DNA from 4 places in the Orrella sp. JC864 genome. Region 1 is predicted to be linked to each of the others. Evidence: predicted binding sites of a transcription regulator. Region 1 holds the regulator's gene; each other region holds the start of a gene.
What was found. Region 1 encodes LexA, which represses DNA repair genes until DNA is damaged. Its sites were predicted from a motif close to ACTGTATNNNNATACAGT; they were not measured.
Positions count from the first base shown of each region.

Region 2: a site for LexA is predicted at 3,206-3,223, ahead of imuA (translesion DNA synthesis-associated protein ImuA). Genes of this name have one in related genera too.
Region 3: a site for LexA is predicted at 2,264-2,281, ahead of recA (recombinase RecA). Genes of this name have one in related genera too.
Region 4: a site for LexA is predicted at 2,511-2,528, ahead of V8Z80_RS14280 (PA0069 family radical SAM protein). Genes of this name have one in related genera too.

Region 1 covers NZ_JBANET010000002.1:176,389-182,055, reverse strand. Annotated here, with positions in the region: gene uvrB (excinuclease ABC subunit UvrB) at 1-992, opposite strand, end outside; gene V8Z80_RS02590 (amino acid aminotransferase) at 1,063-2,268, shown strand; gene lexA (transcriptional repressor LexA) at 2,373-3,023, shown strand; gene V8Z80_RS02580 (S4 domain-containing protein) at 3,057-3,443, opposite strand; gene lon (endopeptidase La) at 3,548-5,667, opposite strand, start outside.
Region 2 covers NZ_JBANET010000001.1:272,413-278,079, reverse strand. Annotated here, with positions in the region: gene V8Z80_RS01245 (error-prone DNA polymerase) at 1-1,000, opposite strand, end outside; gene V8Z80_RS01240 (Y-family DNA polymerase) at 1,005-2,540, opposite strand; gene imuA (translesion DNA synthesis-associated protein ImuA) at 2,473-3,189, opposite strand; gene V8Z80_RS01230 (ligase-associated DNA damage response exonuclease) at 3,344-4,345, shown strand; gene V8Z80_RS01225 (ATP-dependent DNA ligase) at 4,342-5,667, shown strand, end outside.
Region 3 covers NZ_JBANET010000017.1:130-5,796, forward strand. Annotated here, with positions in the region: gene V8Z80_RS15195 (sensor histidine kinase) at 1-1,345, opposite strand, end outside; gene V8Z80_RS15200 (response regulator) at 1,470-2,168, opposite strand; gene recA (recombinase RecA) at 2,409-3,467, shown strand; gene recX (recombination regulator RecX) at 3,464-3,958, shown strand; gene V8Z80_RS15215 (LysR family transcriptional regulator) at 3,955-4,887, opposite strand; gene metE (5-methyltetrahydropteroyltriglutamate--homocysteine S-methyltransferase) at 5,049-5,667, shown strand, end outside.
Region 4 covers NZ_JBANET010000015.1:31,483-37,149, forward strand. Annotated here, with positions in the region: gene rplS (50S ribosomal protein L19) at 170-559, opposite strand; gene V8Z80_RS14275 (hypothetical protein) at 953-1,255, opposite strand; gene V8Z80_RS14280 (PA0069 family radical SAM protein) at 1,338-2,504, opposite strand; gene V8Z80_RS14285 (sulfate adenylyltransferase subunit 1) at 2,638-3,936, opposite strand; gene cysD (sulfate adenylyltransferase subunit CysD) at 3,936-4,844, opposite strand; gene V8Z80_RS14295 (phosphoadenylyl-sulfate reductase) at 4,898-5,662, opposite strand; gene V8Z80_RS14300 (sulfate/molybdate ABC transporter ATP-binding protein) at 5,665-5,667, opposite strand, start outside.

The sequences.
Region 1 (5,667 bases):
GGCGGCTCGCCCGGGGCCGCGCCCGAAAGGTGGCGCGAGTAGTTCTCGATGCCCTTGCAAAAGCCCAGCTCCTGCAGCATCTCCAGGTCGAAGCGGGTGCGCTGCTCAAGGCGCTGGGCCTCGACCAGCTTGCCCTGGCTGACGAAGAAATCCAGCCGCTCGCGCAGCTCTTGCTTGATCGATTCGATCGCGCGCAGCACCGTATCGCGCGGCGTCACGTAATGCGAGCCCGGATAGACGGTAAAGCGCGGCACCTTCTGGCGCACCTTGCCGGTCAGCGGGTCGAACAGCTCGAGGGATTCGACCTCGTCGTCGAACAGGGTCAGCCGCAGGGCCAGCTCGGCGTTTTCCGCCGGGAAGATGTCGATGGTCTCGCCGCGCACCCGGAAAGTGCCGCGGGTGAAGTCGGCATCGTTGCGCGTGTATTGCATGGCCACCAGGCGCGCGAGCACCTCGCGCCGGCCGATGCGGTCGCCCGCGCGCAGGATCAGCACCATCGCATGGTAGTCGGCGGGGTTGCCGATGCCGTAGATGCACGAGACGGTGCCCACGATGACGGTGTCGCGGCGCTCGAGCAGGCTCTTGGTGGCCGACAGCCGCATCTGCTCGATGTGCTCGTTGATGGACGAGTCCTTCTCGATGAACAGGTCGCGCGTGGGTACGTAGGCCTCGGGCTGGTAGTAGTCGTAATAAGAGACGAAGTACTCGACCGCGTTGCGCGGGAAGAACTCGCGCATCTCGGCATACAGCTGCGCGGCCAGCGTCTTGTTGGGCGCCAGCACCAGGGCCGGGCGGCCCAGCTGCGCGATGGTGTTGGCCATGGTGTAGGTCTTGCCCGAACCGGTCACCCCCAGCAGGGTCTGGCACATCAGGCCGTCGCGCACGCCCTCGACCAGCCGGGCGATCGCGCCGGGCTGGTCGCCCGCCGGCGGATAGGGCTGGTACAGGTGAAAGGGGCTGCCCGGGTAGTCTACGAATCGGCTATCGCTCATGCTAGACTGCGTAAGGGTAAACCCCTCATTATCCCCCTGCGTCCTGTACGCGTCCACCTCCATCCCGTTCATGAGCTCTCCTTTCGCCTCCGTCGAACTCGCCCCCCGTGATCCCATTCTCGGCCTGACCGAGCAATACAACGCAGATACCCGCCCCGGCAAGGTCAATCTGGGCGTGGGCGTGTACTACGACGACCAGGGCCGCATCCCGCTGCTGCAAAGCGTGCGCCGGGCCGAGCAGGCCCGCCTTGAGTCGGCCTCGGCCCGCGGCTACCTGCCGATCGAAGGCATCAGCGGCTACAACCAGGGCGCCCAGGCGCTGCTGCTGGGCAAGGACTCCCCCCTGGCCGCGCAGGGCCGCGTGCTGACCACCCAGGCGCTGGGCGGCACGGGCGCGCTCAAGATCGGCGCCGACTTCCTGCGCAGCATCATGCCCGGCGCCAAGGTCGCCATCAGCGACCCCAGCTGGGAGAACCACCGCGCGCTGTTCGAGCGCGCCGGCTTCGAGGTGGTCACCTACCCGTACTACGACGCCGCCACGCGGGGCCTGAACTTCGAGGGCATGCTGCAAGGCTTGCGCGCCCTGCCCGAAGGCAGCATCGTGGTGCTGCATGCCTGCTGCCACAACCCCACCGGGGTGGATCCCACCCTCGACCAGTGGGGCCAGATCATCGAGGCGGTCAAGGCCCGCAAGCTGGTGCCCTTCCTGGACATCGCCTACCAGGGCTTTGGCGACGGGCTGGAACAGGACGCCGCGGTGGTGCGCAGGATGGCCGCCCAGGACATGACCATGCTGGTCAGCTCCTCCTTCTCCAAGTCCTTTTCGCTGTACGGCGAGCGCGTCGGCGCGCTGACGGTGGTCGCCGGCAGCCAGGAAGAAGCCGCCCGCGTGCTCAGCCAGCTCAAGCGCACCATCCGCACCAACTACTCCAACCCGCCCACGCACGGCGCCAGCGTGGTGTCGGCGGTGCTGAACTCGCCCGAACTGTTCAAGCTGTGGGACGAAGAGCTGGCCGGCATGCGCGAGCGCATCCGGCTGATGCGCCGCCAGCTGGTGGACAAGCTCAAGGAGCACGGCGTCACGCAGGATTTCGACTTCGTCCTCAAGCAGCGCGGCATGTTCTCCTACTCGGGCCTGAGCGCCGAGCAGGTGGGCCGCATGCGCGAAGAGTCCGGCGTCTACGCCATTCCCACCGGCCGCATCTGCGTGGCCGCCCTGAACAGCGGCAACATCGATGCGGTGGCCAAGGCCATCGCCGCCGTGCTGAAACAGTAGGCCCGGCCCCGGCGCGGCGGCCCGCCGCGCCGGTACCGAAGGCTTGCAAAGCCTGGCAGCCTCGGTCACAATCGAGCCTGTATACATATACAGTGCGATTCGCGATGGCTACCAAACTGACTGCCCGACAGCAGGAAATCCTCGATCTCATCCGCCAGGCCGTGGCCCGTACCGGGTTTCCGCCCACGCGGGCCGAGATCGCGCAAGCGCTGGGCTTTCGCTCGGCCAACGCGGCCGAAGACCACCTCAAGGCCTTGGCCCGCAAGGGCGCCATCGAGCTGACCGCCGGCGCCTCGCGCGGCATCCGCCTGGTCGCCGAGCGGCCCGAACCGGTGCAGGCCATGCTGCCCCACCCGGCGCTGGCGCAACTGATGCTGCCGCTGGTCGGCCGCGTGGCCGCGGGCAGCCCCATCCTGGCCACCGAACACGTCGAGCGCGAAATCGGCGTCGATCCCGGCCTGTTCGACCAGCCGCCCGACTACCTGCTCAAGGTGCGCGGCCTGAGCATGCGCGATGCCGGCATCCTCGAAGGCGACCTGCTGGCCGTCAAGCGCGCCAGCGAAGCGCGCAACGGCCAGATCGTGGTGGCGCGGCTGGACGACGAAGTCACCGTCAAGCGGCTGTCCCGCCAAGGCGGCAAGCTGCAGCTGCTGGCCGAAAACCCCGACTTCTCGCCCATCGAGGTCCGGCCCGGACAGGATTTTGCCCTGGAGGGCATCGCGGTGGGCCTGATTCGCACCCAATCGCTGCACTGAGCCTGCACCTGAACGGCACTGCTGCGATGCGGTTCAACCTTGCCTGTAGCGGTCCAGGTCGCGGCGCTCGCGTTTGGTCGGGCGGCCCGCCCGGCCCTGGGCCGGCTCGCTCCATAGCCGGCGCTGCTCCGCCCTCTGCTGCCGGGCAGCCACGCTCGATGCCGTTTCCTCGTACAGGCCACGGGCCACGGTCGCCGAGCCGCGCTTGTCGGCCAGCCCGGTCACCGTCACTTCCCACTGCTCCTGCACGCCCACGATGGCCAGGCGATCACCTGGCCGCACCGCGCGCGAAGGCTTGGCCCGGGCGCCGTTGGCCTGGACCCGGCCTGCCTCCACCGCTGCGCTCGCCAGCGAACGCGTCTTGAAAAATCGCGCCGCCCACAACCATTTGTCCAGGCGGACGCTACCTTCCTGTTCCATGTTTTCCTGCCTGCGCCCGACGGCGCGGCTGGCGACCCTTCGCGCAGCCTGCCGGCAGCCGCCCCCTTGGGGGGAGCGGCTGCCGGCGGCCTTGGACGGCCTCGCTAGTGCTTGATCACCGTATCGGTGTCGCCACTGCCCTTGGCGGCGGCCACGACCGGTTCGGCCTTGACCTCTTCCTCGGGCAGCGGCTCGGGCACACGCTCCAGGGCACGCTCGAGCACCTGGTCGATCCAGCGCACCGGCACGATTTCCAGGTGGTTCTTGACGTTGTCCGGGATCTCGGCCAGGTCCTTGACGTTTTCCTCGGGAATGAGGACCGTCTTGATCCCGCCGCGGTGCGCCGCCAGCAGCTTTTCCTTCAGGCCGCCGATCGCCAGCACCTCGCCGCGCAGGGTGATCTCGCCCGTCATGGCCACGTCCGCACGCACCGGAATGCCCGACAGCGCCGAGACCATTGCCGTGGTGATGGCAATGCCGGCCGAAGGACCGTCCTTGGGCGTGGCGCCCTCGGGCACGTGCACGTGCATGTCGCGCTTCTCGAACACGCTGTCGGCAAACCCGAGCCGGCGGGCCCGGGCGCGGACCACGCTGCGCGCGGCCTCGACCGATTCCTTCATGACGTCGCCCAGCGAGCCGGTGCGCTGGATCACGCCCTTGCCCGGCATGTCGGCCACCTCGATGGTCAGCAGGTCGCCGCCCACCTCGGTCCAGGCCAGGCCGGTAACCTGCCCCACCTGGTTTTCCTTTTCGGCCATGCCGAAGGTGTAGCGGCGCACGCCCAGGTAGTCATGCAGGTTCTCGCCGGTCACGAGCACCTGGCTGACGGGCGTCTCGGCCTTGCGGACCTCGCCGGTTTCGGTGGTCTGCGACTGCGTGAGCAGCTGCTTGACGACCTTGCGGCAGATCTTGCCGATTTCGCGCTCCAGCGCGCGCACGCCCGCCTCGCGGGTGTAGTAGCGCACGATGTCTCGGATCGCCGATTCGTCCACCGCCAGTTCCTGCTCCTTCAAGCCGTTGTTCTTCATCAGCTTGGGCAGCAGGTGCTCGCGGGCGATGTGCACCTTCTCGTCCTCGGTATAGCCGGACAGGCGGATCACCTCCATCCGGTCCAGCAAGGCCGGCGGGATGTTAAGGGTATTGCTGGTGGCCACGAACATCACGTCGGACAGGTCGAAATCGACCTCGACGTAGTGGTCCTGGAAGGTGTGGTTCTGCTCGGGGTCTAGCACCTCCAGCAGGGCCGAGGCGGGGTCGCCACGGAAATCCATGCCCAGCTTGTCGATCTCGTCCAGCAGGAACAGCGGGTTGCGCACGGCCACCTTGGACATGTTCTGCAGGATCTTGCCCGGCATCGAGCCGATATAGGTGCGCCGGTGGCCGCGGATCTCGGCCTCGTCGCGCACGCCGCCCAGCGCCATGCGCACGAACTTGCGGTTGGTGGCGCGGGCGATGGACTGGCCCAGCGAGGTCTTGCCCACGCCGGGAGGGCCGACCAGGCACAGGATGGGCGCCTTGACCTTGTCCACGCGCTGTTGCACGGCCAGGTATTCGAGGATGCGCTCCTTGACCTTCTCCAGGCCATAGTGGTCGTCGTCCAGCACCTTCTCGGCGTTGGCGATGGAATTGTTGACCTTGCTCTTCTTCTTCCAGGGAAGATTGATGACCGTATCGATGTAGTTGCGCACCACGGTCGCCTCGGCGGACATGGGCGACATCAGCTTGAGCTTCTTGAGCTCGGCATCGACTTTCTTGCGCGCCTCCTTGGGCAGCTGGGCGGCCTGGATCTTCTTTTCCAGCTCTTCGATGTCAGCGCCTTCCTCGCCCTCGCCAAGCTCCTTCTGGATGGCCTTGACCTGCTCGTTGAGGTAGTAGTCGCGCTGGCTCTTTTCCATCTGCTTCTTGACGCGGCCGCGGATGCGCTTTTCGACCTGGAGGATGTCGATCTCGGTCTCGAGCTGGGCCAGCAGGGCTTCCAGGCGTTCGGACGTGCCGAACACCTCGAGCATCTTCTGCTTTTCCTCGAGCTTGAGCGGCAGGTGCGCGGCGATGGTGTCGGCCAGGCGGCCGGCATCGTCGATGCCCGCCAGCGAGGTCAGGATCTCGGGCGGGATCTTCTTGTTGAGCTTTACGTATTGCTCGAACTGGGCCACGATCGCGCGGCGCAGGGCCTCGGTCTCGGCGCCGGCCTGGGCTTCGGGCGCGATGGGCACGACCTCGCAGC
Region 2 (5,667 bases), on a different contig from region 1:
CGCCTTGCGGGTAGCGCCGCCGGGCGCCGGCCAGCGTTTCCTGGCGCAGGTAGGAAGCCGGCGTGTGGCCTTCGGGCACGATTTCCAGGGGGTACTGGTAGCGGATCTCGTCCAGCGAGAACGGGCAGGCCCGCGCGAGGCGCACGGTCTCGGCCAGCGCCTCGGGCGGATAATCGGCGGCCAGGCGCGCGCGCAGGCGCAGGTGCTGCTCGGCGTTGGGCGCCAGCGCGTAGCCGCATTCGGACACGGGCCGCTTCAGGCGGATGGCCGCCAGCGTGTCGTGCAGCGGCTTGCGCGCCTGCTGGTGCATCTCGACCTGGCCGGCGGCGGCCACCGGCATGCCGTGGCGGCGCGCCGCCTGGTCGACGATGCTGCGGTGCAGGTCCTCGCCGGGACGGTTCAGCAGCACCAGGCCCATGCGCGCGCGCGTGCCGAAGGTGGCGGCCGTCCAGGCCGCCTGGGCCATCAGGGTGGGCAGCGGCGCGTCCAGGGCCGGGCACAGCAGTACGAAGCAGCCGGGCAGGCCGCGCAGGTGCGCCTGGGCGGGCGGCGGATCGGCAAAGTCCGAGGGGCGCAGCAGATACTGGCCCTTGGGGCTGCGGCTGCGCGCCAGGGTGATGAGCTCGGCCAGGTTGCCATAGCCCTGGCGGGTTTGCGCCAGCGCCACCAGCACATAGGGCGGCTGGCCGTCTTCGGGCGTGACGCGCAGCTCGCTGCCCACCAGCAGCTTGAAGGCGGGCGCGGCCTCGGGCGCCAACCCGTGCTCGGCGGCCAGCTGGCGGCGCGCCTCGTTCTGGCGCTGCACCTCGGCATGGGCGCGCACCACGCCCGCCAGCGAGCATTCGTCGGTGATGGCCAAGGCTTCGTAGCCCTGGGCCGCGGCCGTATGCACGAGCTCCTCGGGATGCGAGGCGCCGCGCAGGAACGAGAAGTTGGACACGCAATAAAGCTCGGCATAGGCCGGCAGCCGGGCGGATGCGGCGGGCGATGCGGTCGTCATAAGATCAGCCGAACAGGCCGTGCAGGAACCAGCGGGCCGCCTCGAGGCGGCGCTCGCGGAAGATCCAGTAACGCGCGGCGCCCGCATCCTGGGCGATGAAGTAGTCGCGCTTGACGTAGTGGCCGCTCCACCAGCCGCTTTCGATGCGCTCGGGGCCGCGCAGCAGGGTCAGGGGCGTGCCGTAGACGGGCTTGTGCCGGTGCAGGGCCAGCGGTATGGGCTCGGCCAGCAGCCAGAACGGCCGCTCGCCGGCGGCGGGCAAGGACGCCGGGAAAGCCAGGGACGGCGGCGCGGCCGCTCCGGCAGGCCCTGGCCCGCGTCCCGAGGCAGTCCCAGGCAAGGCGGCTTGCGGCGGCAGCGGCCCCCACAGGTTGGCCTGCTCGGGGCGATGGTCGGCCCGGCCTTGCGGACCCAGCACGCCTTCGGGCCCCAGGCGCGCGCGCAGCAGGTCCAGCAGGCGGCGGTAATCCGCGGGCGCGCTGCCCGGTTCGGGAAACAGCTGGCCGCAAACGGCCGGCTGCTCGGCCAGCTCGAGCGTGCGCAGGCGCACGCCCGCCACGGGCCCGCCCCAGGGCAGCCGGCTGCAGTGTTCCTGCAAGGGGCCTTGCAGGTGCTCGTGCCGCCAGGCGGGTTCTGCCAGCGCCAGGTGCAGCGTGGTGGGCGCACGGGCGTGACGGCCGCGCTCGTGTTCGAGCTCGATGAGCAGACTGCGCACCGCCAGCCGGCTGGCGGCCAGCCACCGGTACAGGCCCTGCAGCAGGCGTTCGATGACGGCCTGCACGGCTTGCAGGTGTTCGAGCCGCTCGATCAGCTCGGCCCGCGCCTGGTAGCGCGCCGGCGGCACGAACCAGGCCAGCGCGGGCGGTCCGTCGGGCTGGTAGGCCTGGTCCAGCGCATGCAGCAGCGCCGGGCTGCTGCGCCGGGCCAGGCCGGCCCGCGGCAGCCGGCGCAATTGGCCCAGGTTGGCGCAGGCGATGCCCTCCAGCCAATCCTGCACCGCCCGCGCCTGCGGCAGCAGGGCGCAGGGCAAGGCATCGAGCCGGCGGGCCAGGGTGGCGCGCTGGAGGACATGGCGGGCGGGACGGCGGCCCGCATGGCGCGCCAGCAGCCAGGCGCCGTGGGCGGTGGGCGCCATGGCGGCGCGGGCCTGCACGCCGCAGGCGGCCACGTCGGCCTGCAGGCGGCGCAGCAGGCGGCGCGGGCCGCCGAACAGCCGCAGGCTGGCCTGCACTTCCATCAGCAGGGTGTGGTCCTCGTATTGGGCGCTGTATGGGGTATAGGCCAGCGTGGCCAGCGCCGCCTGGTCGAACAGGGCCTGCTCGGCCCGCCGGTCGCGTTCGATCAGGCAGGCTTGCGGGGCCAGCGCGTCGGCCCCGCTGCGGCGCAGGCCCGGCTCCACGCCCAGTTCGCGCGCGCCGGCGTTGGCGGCCACCACGCGGTCGCGCTCGAGCAGGGCCCAGGCGTGCGGCTCGTCAAGCCAGCGCGTGCGGCAGGCGTCCAGCATCAGCTGGTGCAGGTGCAGGCAGATCCAGAGGGGCATGGGGCAGGGGGCCGGCAAGGCCGGGCAAGCGGGTGTCCAGGTCGATGAACAGGGTTTTTTCGCAAGGCGGGCCGCGCCGCTTGAGGACGCGGGCCAGCAGCCCGCCCGCGGCCGGGGCCAGCGCCACGCGCAAGGGCGCGGCCGAAGCCAGCGCGCCCGCCTGGGGCGGGCGCACCAGCAGGCACAGCATGTCCCCGCCTTGCGCGGCCAGGTGCAGGCGGCGCAAGGCGGGCAGGGCGATGGGGTGCTGCCAGAGCAGCAGGGCGCCGCAATGGCCGTTCTTGAGCACCTGCTCGGCCGCCCACAGGGCGTCGGCGGCCGTGCGGGGGCGCAGCCACAGCAGGGGATGGTCTTGCAGCCCCCAGTGGCGCCAGGCCGCCTGGTTCGGCACGTAGGGCGGCTGGATCAGGACCACCGGCCGCTGCGGCGCCAGCCGGGCCAGGGCGGGACGCAGCAGGCGGAGCTCGCCGATGCCCGGCCGCTGGGGCAGCAGTTCGGTCAGGCTGCCCAGCGGCCAGCCGCCGCCCGGCAGTTCGGCGGCCAGCGGCGCGTGTCCGGCGGGCAGGCACGGCTGGCGCGCGGCGGACCATTGCGAGCCGCGCCACAAGGCGGGATGGATGTGCTGGGGGGATGGCGTGGGACAGACCATGGCGGCAAACCTTTATACTGTATAAATATACAGTAAATGGAATCGCCGCAAAGAGGGACGCAAGGTTACACAATCGCGCGCCGCGATACGGACGGGAACCGGCCGGCCGGCGGGGCGATGGTACGCTGGCCCGGTCCCTACTTGCCCGTCTTGCATGGACCTTGTCGTTGCCCGCCCCGAAGGCCTGTACTGCCCGCCCGGCGATTTCTACATCGATCCGTGGCGGCCGGTCGAGCGCGCCGTCATCACGCATGGCCACGGCGACCATGCCAGGCCGGGCAGCGGCCATTACCTGGGCAGCGCCGAAGGCGCCGGCATCCTGCGCGCGCGGCTGGGGCCGGTGCGCATGGATGTCCTGCGCTACGGCCAATACCTGGTGCACCGGGGCGTGCGCATCAGCCTGCATCCGGCCGGCCACGTGCTCGGGTCGGCGCAGGTACGGCTCGAATACCGCGGCCAGGTCTGGGTGGCCTCGGGCGACTACAAGCTCGAGGCCGACGGCACCTGCGCCCCTTTCGAGCCGGTGCGCTGCGATACCTTCATCACCGAATCGACCTTCGGGCTGCCCATCTACCGCTGGCAGCCGCAGGCGGTGCTGGCCGCGCAGATCAACGCGTGGTGGCATGCCAATGCCCAGGCCGGCCGCGCCTCGGTGCTGTATTGCTATGCCTTCGGCAAGGCCCAGCGCCTTTTGCACGACCTGGATCCGGCCATCGGGCCGATCGTCGCGCACGGCGCCATCGAGCCGCTGAACGCGCTCTATCGCGAGGCGGGGGTGGCGCTGCCGGACACCTTGCATCCCTCGCAGGTCAGCGATCCCGCGCTGTACCGCCGTGCCCTGGTGCTGGCCCCGCCTTCGGCCCAGGGCACGGCGTGGCTGCGCCGTTTCGGCGAGCACGCCGACGCCTTCGCCAGCGGCTGGATGCGCGTGCGCGGGGCGCGCAGGCGGCGCGGCGTGGACCGCGGCTTCGTCGTTTCGGACCATGTCGATTGGCCGGGGCTGCAGGCGGCCATCCAGGCCACCGGGGCGCAGCGGGTCTTCGTCACGCACGGCCAGGTCCCGGTACTGGTGCGCTGGCTGCAGGAGCGCGGCCTGCAAGCCGAGCGTTTCGAGACCGAATACGGCGACCAGGCGCAGGAGGCCGAAGCCCCATGAAGGCCTTTGCCGCCCTGTACGCCGAACTGGATGCGACCACCTCGAGCAAGGCCAAGCTGGCCGCGATGGTCTCGTATTTCCGCCAGGCCCCGCCCGAGGATGCGGCCTGGGCCGCTTATTTCCTGGCCGGCGGCAAGCCGCGCCAGCTGGTGCCCGCCAAGCTGCTGCGCCTGTTCGGCGCGCAGGCGGCGGGCATCGAGCCCTGGCTGTTCGAGGAAAGCTACCAGGCGGTGGGCGACCTGGCCGAAACCATCGCCTTGCTGTTTCCCGACGAGGACGCCGGCCCGCAGGCCGATACCGGGGAGCAGGGACTGGCCTTGTGGATGCGCGAGCGCCTTTTACCGCTGCGCGGCCTGCCGCCCGAGGCATGCCTGCAGGCGCTGCATGCCCTGTATGCCTTGCTGGACACCCAGGGCCGTTTCGTCTGCGGCAAGCTCATCACCGGCAGCTTTCGCGTCGGCGTCTCGCGCCTGCTGCTCACGCGCGCCCTGGCCGAAGTGGCAGGGCTCGATCCCAAGCTCGTGGCCCAACGCCTGATCGGCTATACCGACTTGCGCGCCCAGCCCGATGCCCAGGCCTACCTGGCGCTGTTCGCGCCGGTGCAGGCCGGGCAGGCCGGCCGCGGCGACGGCATGCCGTATCCCTTCTTCCTGGCCCATGCGCTGCCCTGGCCGGTGGACCAGCTCGACAGCCAGCTCGGGGCGCCCTCGCACTGGCAGGTCGAATGGAAATGGGACGGCATCCGGGCGCAGCTGGTGCGCCGCGCCGGACAGACCTGGATCTGGTCGCGCGGCGAGGAACTGGTCACCGACCGTTTTCCCGACCTGCTCGAAGAGGCGGCCCGGCTGCCCGACGGCACGGTGATCGACGGCGAGATCGTCGTGTGCAAGCAGGGCGCGGTGCAGCCTTTCGCGGCTTTGCAAAAACGCCTGGGCCGCAAGACGGTGAGCCCGCGGCTGCGGGCCGAGGCGCCGGTGGCGATGCTGGCCTACGACCTGCTCGAATGGCAGGGCGAGGATTGCCGCGCCTGGCCGCAGGCGCGCCGGCGCGGGCAGCTCGAGGCCGTGCTGCGGCAGGCCTTGCCCGGGCAGGCCGATGCCTGGCCGCCGGCCGCCGGCGGCGACACCGCGGCGCTGCGCCTGTCTGCCTTGCTGCATGGCCAGGACTGGCAGGCGCTCGATGCCTTGCGCGCCCGTTCGCGCGAGCGCGGCGTCGAGGGCATGATGCTCAAGGCGCGCCAGGCGCACTACGGCGTGGGGCGCACCAAGGACGTGGGCGTGTGGTGGAAGTGGAAGATCGATCCCTATTCCATCGATGCGGTG
Region 3 (5,667 bases), on a different contig from region 1:
AGTCGGCCAGCCGCAGCAGGGTGAGCCTGACGCAGGTGCCCTGGCCCGCCGGCGTCGCGGCGTCGACCACCACCTGGCCCTGGTGTTTCTGGGCGATCTCGCGCACGATGGCCAGGCCCAGGCCGCTGCCGCTCACGCCGGTGCCCAGCACCCGGTAGAAGCGGTCGAAGACCCGTTCGCGCTCCTGGGGGGGGATGCCCGGTCCGGTGTCGATGACCTCGAGCACCGCGTGCATGCGCTGGTGGGCCAGGCGCACGGTGACGTGGCCGCCCTGCGGCGTATAGCGCAGGGCGTTGTCCAGCAGGTTGTTGAGCAGCTCGGCCAGCAGCAGCGGGTTGCCGAATACCCACAGCGGCCCGTCCGGCGCCTCGAAGCCCAGGTCTATGCCGGTGGCCATGGCCTGCGGCACCCAGTATTGCGTCTGCTCGCGGGCCAGGGCATCCAGATCCAGCCGCTCCATGGACACGCCGCCGGCGTTCTCGGCCTTGGCCAGCAGCAGCAGCTGGTTGACCAGCCGCGTGGCGTGCTCGGAGCCGGCCACCAGCTGGCGCAGGCTTGACTGCATGTCCTCCGGGCTGGCGTTGTGCAGCGCCAGTTCGGCTTGCGTGCGCAGGCCCGCCAGCGGCGTCTTGAGCTGGTGCGCCGCGTCGGCCACGAAGCGCCGCTGCGCCTGCACGCTGGCCGAGAGCCGGCCCAGCAGTTCGTTGACGGCCTCGACCAGCGGTGCGATCTCGGTGGGCGCGGCGTTCTCGTCCAGCGGCGAGAGGTCGTCCGGACGCCGTTCGCGCAGGCGCTGGCGCAGCGCGTTCAGCGGCGCGACCCCGCGCGAAAGCCCGAACCAGACCAGCAGCACGGCGATCGGCAGCACCACGAACTGCGGGATGATCACGCCCTTGATGATGTCGTTGGCCAGTTGTTCGCGCCGCTCCAGCGTCTCGGCTACCACCAGCAGCGCGGGCTGGGCCTGGGTCGAGGCCGCCGGCAGCCAGGTGTAGGCCAGGCGGATGCCGAAGTCGCGCAGCGTATCGTCGCGATAGCTGATCTGCCCCGGGACGGCGGGCGTGCCCGGCGGCGGCAGCGGCAGTTCGCGGTCGCCGCCCAGGTATTGGCCGTGGCTGCCGGTCACCATCCAGAACACGCTGTCGGCCTGGTCGGTGCGCAGCAGCCGCCGGGCGGGCGCGGACAGCTCGAGCGCGGCCTGGCCGTCGCGCACCTGGACCTGGTCGGCCAGCACGTGCAGGTAGTTCGACAGCGCCCGGTCGTAAGGGACGTTGGCGATGTTCTGCGCCACCACGTAGGTGATCGCCACGCTCATGGGCCAGAGCAGGAACAGGGGGGCCAGCATCCAGTCCAGGATCTCGCCCAGCAGCGAGCGGCGCGGCGGCGCGAAATTGGGTTCGGCGTGGCCGCTTTCGAGGATGTCCAGCGCTTCCTGGTTCAGGCCTTCGTGCGCGCCGGGCCGCGGGGCTTCAATGCGTGGCGGCGGGGTGGGAGGCGGCACTCTGGTCCCGTTCGAGGCAGTAGCCCAGGCCCCGCACCGTGGCGATCTTCACGCCGCTGGGTTCGAGTTTCTTGCGCAGGCGGTGCACATAGACCTCGATGGCGTTGGAGCTGACCTCCTCGCCCCATTCGCACAGGTGGTCGACGATCTGGTTCTTGTTGACCATGCGCCCGGCGCGGGTAAGCAGGATCTCCAGCAGGCTGACCTCGCGGGCCGAGAGATCCAGCGCCTGGTCATCGACCAGGGCGACGCGGCCGGTCTGGTCGAACACCAGGCGGCCGTGCCGCAGCACGGTCGAGCCGCCGCCCGCGCCGCGCCGGGTGAGCGCGCGCACGCGCGCCTCCAGCTCGGACAGCGCGAAAGGCTTGGCCATGTAGTCGTCCGCGCCCAAATCCAGCCCCTTGACGCGCTGCTCGATGCTGTCGGCGGCGGTCAGGATGAGCACCGGCAGGCGCGAGTTGCGCGCGCGCAGCCGGCTGAGCACTTCCAGGCCCGACAGGTGCGGCAGGCCCAGGTCGAGAATGAGCAGGTCGAAGGGCTGCGCCGAGAGGGCGGAATCGGCCGACAGGCCGTCCTGTACGGAGTCCACGGCATAGCCGTTGCGGCGCAGCGAGCGGGAAAGGCCGTCGGCCAGGATGCCGTCGTCTTCGGCGATCAGGATGCGCATGATGAAAAAGCGGGTTCGGCCGTTTTGGCGATGGCCGATTCTGGCATAGCCGCCGCCGGCTTGCCCAGCCGGGATTACGCGGAAATTTTTGTCATACTGTTCGTTTGTACAGTACAATCGGATGCAATAATTTCGCCATAGCGGCAAGGCCACCCGCGGCATGAAGCCGCGGCCGCCAGTTCCGGCACCGCGGGCCCCCTGGGGCCGGGCGCCTGCCGCCAACCCAAGTCAAGGATGCACATGGACGACAAAAGCAGCAAGGCCGCCGCGGCGGAAAAAAGCAAGGCGCTGGCCGCCGCGCTGTCGCAGATCGAAAAGCAGTTCGGCAAGGGCTCGATCATGCTGTACGGCGGCAACGAGGTCGAACACGATATCCAGGTGGTCTCCACCGGCTCGCTGGGGCTGGACATCGCCTTGGGCGTGGGCGGCCTGCCGCGCGGGCGGGTGATCGAGATCTACGGCCCCGAATCCTCGGGCAAGACCACGCTGACCCTGCAGGTCATCGCCGAGATGCAGAAGCTGGGCGGCACCTGCGCCTTCGTCGACGCCGAGCATGCGCTGGACGTGCAGTACGCTTCCAAGCTGGGCGTCAAGCTCACCGAGCTGCTGATCTCGCAGCCCGACACCGGCGAGCAGGCCCTGGAGATCACCGATGCGCTGGTGCGCTCGGGCTCGGTCGACCTGATCGTCATCGACTCGGTGGCCGCGCTGGTGCCCAAGGCCGAAATCGAAGGCGAGATGGGCGACTCCCTGCCGGGCCTGCAGGCCCGCCTGATGAGCCAGGCGCTGCGCAAGCTCACCGCCACCATCAAGCGCACCAACTGCATGGTGATCTTCATCAACCAGATCCGCATGAAGATCGGCGTCATGTTCGGCAACCCCGAGACCACCACGGGCGGCAACGCGCTCAAGTTCTATTCCTCGGTGCGCCTGGACATCCGCCGCACCGGCTCGATCAAGCGCGGCGAAGAGGTCGTGGGCAACGAGACGCGCGTCAAGGTGGTCAAGAACAAGGTCGCGCCGCCCTTCAAGCAGGCCGAGTTCGACATCATGTATGGCACGGGCATCTCGCGCGAGGGCGAAATCATCGACCTGGGCGTGCAGGCCGGCGTGGTCGACAAGTCCGGCGCCTGGTACAGCTACGAAGGCAACCGCATCGGCCAGGGCAAGGACAATGTGCGCGAGTACCTGCGCGAGCATCCCGAGCTGGCCTTCGAGATCGAGAACAAGGTGCGCGCCAACATGGGCGTGGTCAGCCGCGCCATGAGCATCGCCCCCTCCGAGGCCGAGGAAGAGTGACCGATGCGCGCGGGCGCGGGCCCAGTCTCAAGGCCCGCGCCGTTGCCTTGCTCTCGCGCCGCGAGCACAGCAGGCAGGAACTGGTCCGCAAGCTGCAGCGCCATAGCGAGGATGCCGCGCAAATCGAGGCCGTGCTCGACAGCCTGCAGCAGGAAGGCTGGCTGTCCGAGACCCGCTACGCCGAAAGCCTGCTGCGCAAGCACACGGCCCGGCAAGGAACCGCCCGCATCGTGCAGACGCTGCGCCGCAGCGGGGTGGACGAAACCTTCATCCGCCAGGCGCGCGCCGGCCTGCAGGCCACCGAGTACGAGCGGGCCTGGCAGGTCTGGCACAAGCGCTATGGCGGCAAGCCGGCCGCTACGCCGGCCGAGTATGCCCGCCAGGCGCGTTTCCTGGCCGCGCGCGGGTTCAGCGCCGAAGTGGTCGGCAAGATACTGAAGCGGGCCGGCGGCGCCGTGGACGACATGCTTGCGGACGGACCGGCCGACTAGTCCGACGGCGCGCCGCGTACCGATTTGATGCCCGCCAGCGTGCGAAAGCACACGTCCTTGGCGATCTGCAGGAAATCCTGGATGTACGAGGCGTCGGCATCCTCGGTGCGCACGGCCGCATACAGCGTGCTCCAGAGCCCTTGCGGGCCCAGGCGGCACAGATGCATCCATCCCTGTTCCCGGTATTCGGTCAGCGCCCAGTTCGGCAGCGCGGCCACCCCGCGATTGCTGGCCACCAGCTGCGCGATGATGGGGGTCAGCTCGGCCCGGCGCACCGCCGCGGGCTCGACGTCGGCCGGATCCAGGAAAGCACGAAAGACGTCCAGGCGCTGCTTGTCCACCGGATAGGTAATCAGCACCTGGTCGGCCAGTTGCTGCGGCTCGACGTGCTTGTGCGCCGCCAAGGGGTTGGCGCGCGCCACCGCCAGCATCATTTCGTAGCGAAACAGCGGCAGGTACTGCACGGCTTCCAGGGGCTGGGGATCGGAGGTGATGACCAGGTCCAGGTCGCCGCGCACCAGTGCCGGCAGGGGAGCGAAGGAGAACGCGGCGGACAGGTCCAGCGCCACCTCGGGCCACTGTCCGCGAAAGCTGTCCAGCGCGGGCATCAGCCATTGGAAGCACGAGTGGCATTCGATGGCCATGTGCAGCCGCCCGGTGCGCCCGGCGGCCAGGCGCTGCAGTTCGCGCTCGGTGGCTTTCAGGCGGGGCAGCACTTCGTCGGCCAGCGCCAGCACGCGCAATCCCGCCGTGGTCAGGCGGGCAGGGCGCGTGCGGCGGTTCAGCAGGGACACGCCCAGCCGGGTTTCCAGGTCGCGCAGCTGGTGCGAGAGGGCCGATTGGGTCAGGTGCAGGCGTTCGGCAGCCTCGAGCAGGCTGCCGCCGTCGCGGATGGCGACGAGGGTTTCGAGATGACGGATTTCCAGCATGGGGGGCCGTGTCGATGCGTAGCGGGGCGGCGCGCGGCCGCATCGGCGTATTTTATGAGAATTTCTCAATAAATCTATGCTGGATTTGATTTTGATTCATGAAGTGGCCCGGGGAGAATGCAGGTTTGTTGCGTAAATCTTCCTGAAGGCGGGCAATTTTTATGACCATCATTCATAACCTGGGCTTTCCGCGCATCGGTGCGCAGCGCGAACTCAAGCGTGCCGTCGAGGCCTATTGGGCCGGCAAGCAAGACGAGCAGGCGCTGCTGGCCACCGGCCGCGAGCTGCGGGCGCGCCATTGGCGCCTGCAGGCCGAGGCGGGCATGGCCTTCGTGCCCGTGGGCGATTTCGCCTGGTACGACCATATCCTGGAATGGACCACTTTGCTGGGGGCGGTGCCGGCGCGTTTCGGCCAGCCCGAGGACGGTCCGGTGGCGCTGGACACCCTGTTTCGCATGGGGCGCGGCAGGGCCCCCACCGGCACGCCCACGGCCGCCTGCGAGATGACCAAGTGGTTCGATACGAACTATCACTACATCGTGCCTGAACTGGTGCCGGGCCAGACCTTTCGCATCGCCCGCGATAGCCTGTTCGAGCAGGTCGACGAGGCGCTGGCGCAAGGCCATGCGGTCAAGGCGGTGATCCCGGGGCCGCTGACCTGGCTGTGGCTGGGCAAGGGCGACCGTTATGCCGGCGCGGACGATGCCGCCAAGCTGGAACTGCTGCAGAACCTGCTGCCCGTCTATGAGCAAGTGCTGCGCCGGCTGGCCGGGCAAGGCG
Region 4 (5,667 bases), on a different contig from region 1:
TTGCTGGCAAAAAACAGGAAACGCACGGTCCCGGAAAAGCGCAGCCACGCCGCGCCTTCGGCCCGGCCGGCCCTGCAAGGAGGCCGTAGCCCCGCGGCGCGGCCCGGCGACAGAAAAAAAGGCACCCTTGCAGGTGCCTTTTTTACCCGAGAAGCCGGGAACATCGCGTTCAGGCCTGCGCCTGGGCAGCGGTGTTCTTGCGAACCAGCTTTTCCTTGATGCGAGCCGACTTGCCCGAACGCTCGCGCAGGTAGTAGAGCTTGGCGCGGCGCACGTCGCCACGACGCTTGACCTCGATGGACGCGATTTGCGGCGAGTAGAGCTGGAAGGTCCGCTCGACGGCTTCGCCCGAGGAGATCTTGCGCACGATGAAGGCCGAGTTCAGGCCGCGGTTGCGCTTGGCGATGACCACGCCTTCGTAGGCCTGCACGCGCTTGCGGCTGCCTTCGACCACGTTGACGTTGACGACCACGGTATCGCCGGGCGCGAAGTCGGCCAGGGTCTTGCCGGCGGTCAGGCGAGCAATTTCTTCCTGCTCGAGGGTCTGGATGAGGTTCATGAAAGAACTCCGGAATGATCTTGCTCGGGATCTTTATGCAGCGAAACGCAGGCCGCCAAGACCTGTGTTCCGGATGCGCTCTTGGGCCAAGGGCGAAAGCGGCAAACCGCATCGCATCTTGCGCCTGCCAGCGGCCAAGCCCGCAAAACGCCAGCCAGGCCAAAACGCCAGCTGGACCCTTTGCCGCCGGGTTTGCCGGCCAAGCCGGTAAACCCTAAGCACACCGGTAGCTACCGGCAGGCCTTTGCCGCCAGGATAAGTCCCGGCAGAGGATACGTTGAAAAGCCCATGATTCTAGCGCAAAAGCCCTGGAAAACCAAATGCTTGGGGGCAAACAGGAAGGGCAGGAAGGCGCCCGTGCCACGGACGCGCGCCGGGCCCGCCGCCCGGCCATCAGAAACCGCCAGCGTGGCCCAGCCACATCAGGCCGGGGATCATGGCGCCCCATGCCAGCACCAGCGCCACGTCCACCACCATGGCGCGCAAGCCGGGCTTGGCGGCCTGGGCGCCGGAGCCGGCGCAGTCGACCGCGCCGGCGGGCGCAGCGGGCCGGCGTTGCTGGGACGCCACATCTTCTGCCCCCGACGCGGGCCGCTGCGCGGGCCGGGCCGATTGGAAAGGCCATTTGCGGCGCGGCCCCAGGCTGGCGGGGGGGAGATAGCTGCCATAGACGCTGCTGTATTGGGTCGTGAACATGTCGATCTCGCTAGGTTGCCTGCATCCGGAAACGCGGCGCGCGCGCGGCGCGGCGCCGGCCGGGAGAAAAAACGCCAGGACCTTAGCCATGGGAAGGCCCTGCCTCGAAAAGCCCCAGTTGCCGGGGAGCATGGCCCGGCCGTGCCGCTGCCGGGGGTTGGAAAAGGTCGTGGGCCAGGCCGCCGCCGCGCAAGCGGTCCGCCAGGCCGGCGCGGGCCACGGCAATCCGGAAACGCTGGGCGATCAGCTCGGCCCAGGTGCCAGTGCCGCGCATGCGCGTGCCAAAGCGCGGATCGTTGCGGCGGCCGCCGCGCAGGTCCTCGATGCGATGCAGGACCCGCCCTGCCCGCTCGGGGTAATGCGCCTGCAGCCATTGCTCGAAGACTTCACGCACTTCGTAGGGCAGGCGCACGATGGTGTAGAAAGCCTGCCCCACGCCGGCCTGGGCGGCAGCCTGGACAATGCGTTCGATCTGGTCGTCGTTGATGAAGGGGATGACCGGCGCGATGCCCACGCCGGTGGGCACGCCGGCTTCGGACAGGCGCCGCAAGGCCTGCAGGCGGCGCCAGGGTGCCGAGGCGCGCGGCTCCAGCGTGCGTGCGACGTCGGCGTCCAGCGTGGTAAGGCTGACATGGACGCTGACCAGGTTCAGTTCGGCCAGCGGAACCAGCAGGTCGAGGTCGCGCTCGACCAGCGCGTTCTTGGTGATGACCGACACCGGATGCCGGGTTTCGAGCATGAGCTCGAGCACGCCGCGCGCCAGGCGCCACTGGCGCTCGATGGGCTGGTAGGCATCGGTGGCCGATCCCAGGGTGATGGCCTTGGGCACGTAGCCCGGGCGGGCCAGTTCGGCGCGCAGGGCCGCGACGGCGTTTTCCTTGGCAACGAGGCGGGTTTCGAAATCGAGCCCGGGCGAGTAGCCCAGGTACGCATGGGTGGGCCGGGCATAGCAGTAGATGCAGCCGTGCTCGCAGCCGCGATAGGGATTGACCGCCTGCTCGAAGGGAATGTCGGGGGAATCGTTGCGGGAGATCAGGCGCCGGGCCTGCTCGGCCTGGACGCGGGTGGCCGGATGCGGCGCCAGCTCGCCCTCCTGGGCGTCGCGCTCTAGCGTGTCGGTATCGATGCCGCGCGCATCGCGCTGGAAGCGGTGCGCGACGTTAGTAACCGCACCCCGGCCGCGCAAGGCGGCGGGGGCGGCAGCCGGGGACCCAGGACCGGCAGAACAGGAGGTATCGAAAGCGACCATGAGAGTACTGTACAAAAAACCAGTACTTTTCACAAGCTTTCGAACCGTTTTCTTTTTACACCTTTTCCCGCCCGCCAGCGAGCCGGGATCGACGGCGGGCGCCGCCGCAGGCGGGCCGTCCCGGGCGAAAACGCTACAGCCGCACCATCCCCGCCGCGGCCGTCTGGTGGGTCGCCTCGTCGATCAGGATGAAGGCGCCCGTTGCCGGCAGATGCGCATAGTCGTCCAGCGGCAAGGGCTCGCGCACCGCCAGCCTGACACGGCCGATGTCGTTCATCCCGAGCCCGCCGGCCGGCTCCACCTCCTGCAGTTCGTGGATGTCGCGGCGGCTGAGCACGGCGCGGACCCGGGCGCTGGTCAGCCGGGTGCCGTGCTTGAGCAGGTAGCGGCGCGCCGGATGAAGCGCGCGGGCATCAAGCCAGCACAGTTCGGCGTCGAACTCGCGCATCACCCTGGCAGGCGCCTGGGCCCCTGCCAGCACGTCCCCGCGCGAGACGTCCACGTCGCGGTCCAGCACCACCGTGACCGCATCGCCGGCCCGCGCCGCCTGGACCGGGCCGCCCGGCGCCAGCAGGCGCTGCACCCGGGCGCGCGTGCCGGCAGGCTGGACCACGATGTCCTGCCCGGCATGCAGCGTGCCGCTGGCCAGCCGGCCGGCATAGCCCCGGAAATCGTCCACCCGTTCGCCGCCATGGCGGATCACCCACTGCACCGGCAGGCGCACGGGCGCATCGCCGGGCGCCTGCGCGGCCGGCAACTGCTCGAGCAGGCGCAGCAAGGGCTGGCCCTCGTACCAGGGCGTATGCGCCGAAGGCCGGACCACGTTCTCGCCGGTCAGCGCCGACAGCGGGAGCACGTCGAAACGGTCTATCCCCAGCTTGCGCGCCAGCTCGGCATAGGCGCTGGCGATGCGTTCGAACACCGCCCGGTCCCAGGCGACCAGGTCCATCTTGTTGACCGCCACCACGATCTGCCCGATGCCCAGCAGCCGGGCGATGGCGCTGTGGCGCCTGGTCTGGGGCAGCAGCACGCCCTGCGCGGCGCGCGCGGCGTCGATCAGGATGATGGCCGCGTCGGCGGTGGAGGCGCCGGTGACCATGTTGCGCGTGTACTGCTCGTGGCCGGGCGCATCGGCAATGATGAACTTGCGCAGCGGCGTGGCGAAGTAGCGGTAGGCCACGTCGATGGTGATGCCCTGCTCGCGCTCGGCCTCCAGGCCGTCGGTCAGCAGCGACAGGTCCAGGGCCTGCCCCTCGGTGCGCTTGTGCTTGGCGCGCGCGATGGCCTGCAGCTGGTCGGCGAACACGCCCTTGCTGTCGTACAGCAGCCGGCCGATCAGGGTCGACTTGCCGTCGTCCACCGAACCGGCGGTGATCAGCCGCAGCACGCCCCGCTCGGCGTCGCGCAGAAAATGCCCGTCCCTGGCGTTCATCAGAAGTACCCCTCTTTCTTGCGGCGCTCCATCGAGGCCTCGGATGTCTGGTCGTCCATGCGCGTGGCGCCGCGCTCGGTGACGTCGCTGACCGCCGTCTCGGCGATGATGGCCTGCACATCGGCCGCCAGCGAGGACACCGGGCAGGTGCAGGAAATATCGCCCACCGTGCGAAAGCGCACCGACAGGGTTTCCACGGTTTCGCCCTCGGCCGGCGGGGTCAGCGGCGTGACGGGCACCAGCAGGCCGCGCCGGCGCACCACCTCGCGCCGGTGCGCGTAATAGATCGACGGCAGGGCCAGGCCTTCGCGCTGGATGTACTGCCACACGTCCAGCTCGGTCCAGTTCGAGATGGGAAACACGCGCATGTTCTCGCCCGGATGCACACGCGTGTTGTACAGGTTCCACAGCTCGGGCCGCTGGGCCTTGGGATCCCATTGCCCGAACTCGTCGCGAAACGAGAAGATGCGCTCCTTGGCCCGCGCCTTTTCCTCGTCGCGCCGCGCCCCGCCGATGCAGGCATCGAAGCCGAACTCCTCGATGGCCTCGAGCAGGGTCACCGCCTGCGCGGCGTTGCGCGTATCGGTTTCGCGGCGCAGCACCACCGAGCCGCGCGCGATGGAATCCTCCACGCTGCGCACGATCAGCCTCTCGCCCAGTTCGGCGGCGCGCGCGTCGCGAAAGGCGATGACTTCCGGAAAGTTGTGCCCGGTGTCGATGTGCATCAGCGGGAACGGGAAACGGCCCGGGCGAAAGGCCTTCTCGGCCAGGCGCAGCAGCACGCAGGAATCCTTGCCGCCGGAAAAAAGCAGCACCGGCCGCGCGCACTCGGCGGCCACTTCGCGCAGGATGTGCATGGCTTCGGATTCCAGCCAGTCCAGATGGCTGCGGGTCGCAACGGCGCTCATGATGGAGATGAATTCCTGGAAAAATCGATCGGAACAGGACCGGCCCTGCCGGTTCAGGACCGCCTGCGGGCCAGGCCCGGCGGCCCGGCCCGAAGCGCGGGCGCGGGGCGGTTGCCGGCGTGCAGGCCGCATTCCTTGCCGTCGGCCGACTCCCACCACCAGCGCCCGGCCCGCGCATCCTCGCCGGGCCGCACGGCGCGCGTACAGGGCTCGCAGCCGATGGAGGGGTAGCCCTGGTCGTGCAGCGGGTTGTAGGGCACGTCCAGGGCGCCGACGGCGTCCCAGACCTGCGCTTCGGTCCAGTCGGCCAGGGGATTGAACTTGCGCAAGCCAAAAACCGGGTCGTGCTCCTCTTCGGCCAGCGCGCCGCGCGTGGCGGCCTGCTCGCGGCGCTGGCCCGTCAGCCAGGCGCTGCGTCCGGCCAGGGCGCGGCGCAAAGGCTCGACCTTGCGCAGGCGGCAGCACGCCTTGCGCAGTTCGACGCTTTCATAGAAGGCATAGGCCCCGTGGGCCGCCACGTGGGCCTGCATCGCCTGCGGCTCGGGCCGCATCACGGCGATCGCCCTGCCGTAGCGCTTTGCCACGATATCGATCATGCCCAGGGTTTCGGCATGCAGCCGCCCGGTGTCCAGGGTAAAGATCTCCAGCGGCAGGCGCAGCGTGCACAGGGCATGCGTCAACAGCATGTCCTCGACCGCCAGGGACGAGGCCAGCGCGGCGTCCGGATGACGGGCGGCGATGCGGCCCAGGCGCTCGCACAGCGCCTGCCAGGGCGCGCGCACCGACGCCGGCAGCGCCGCAGACGCCTGCCCGCCCATGATCA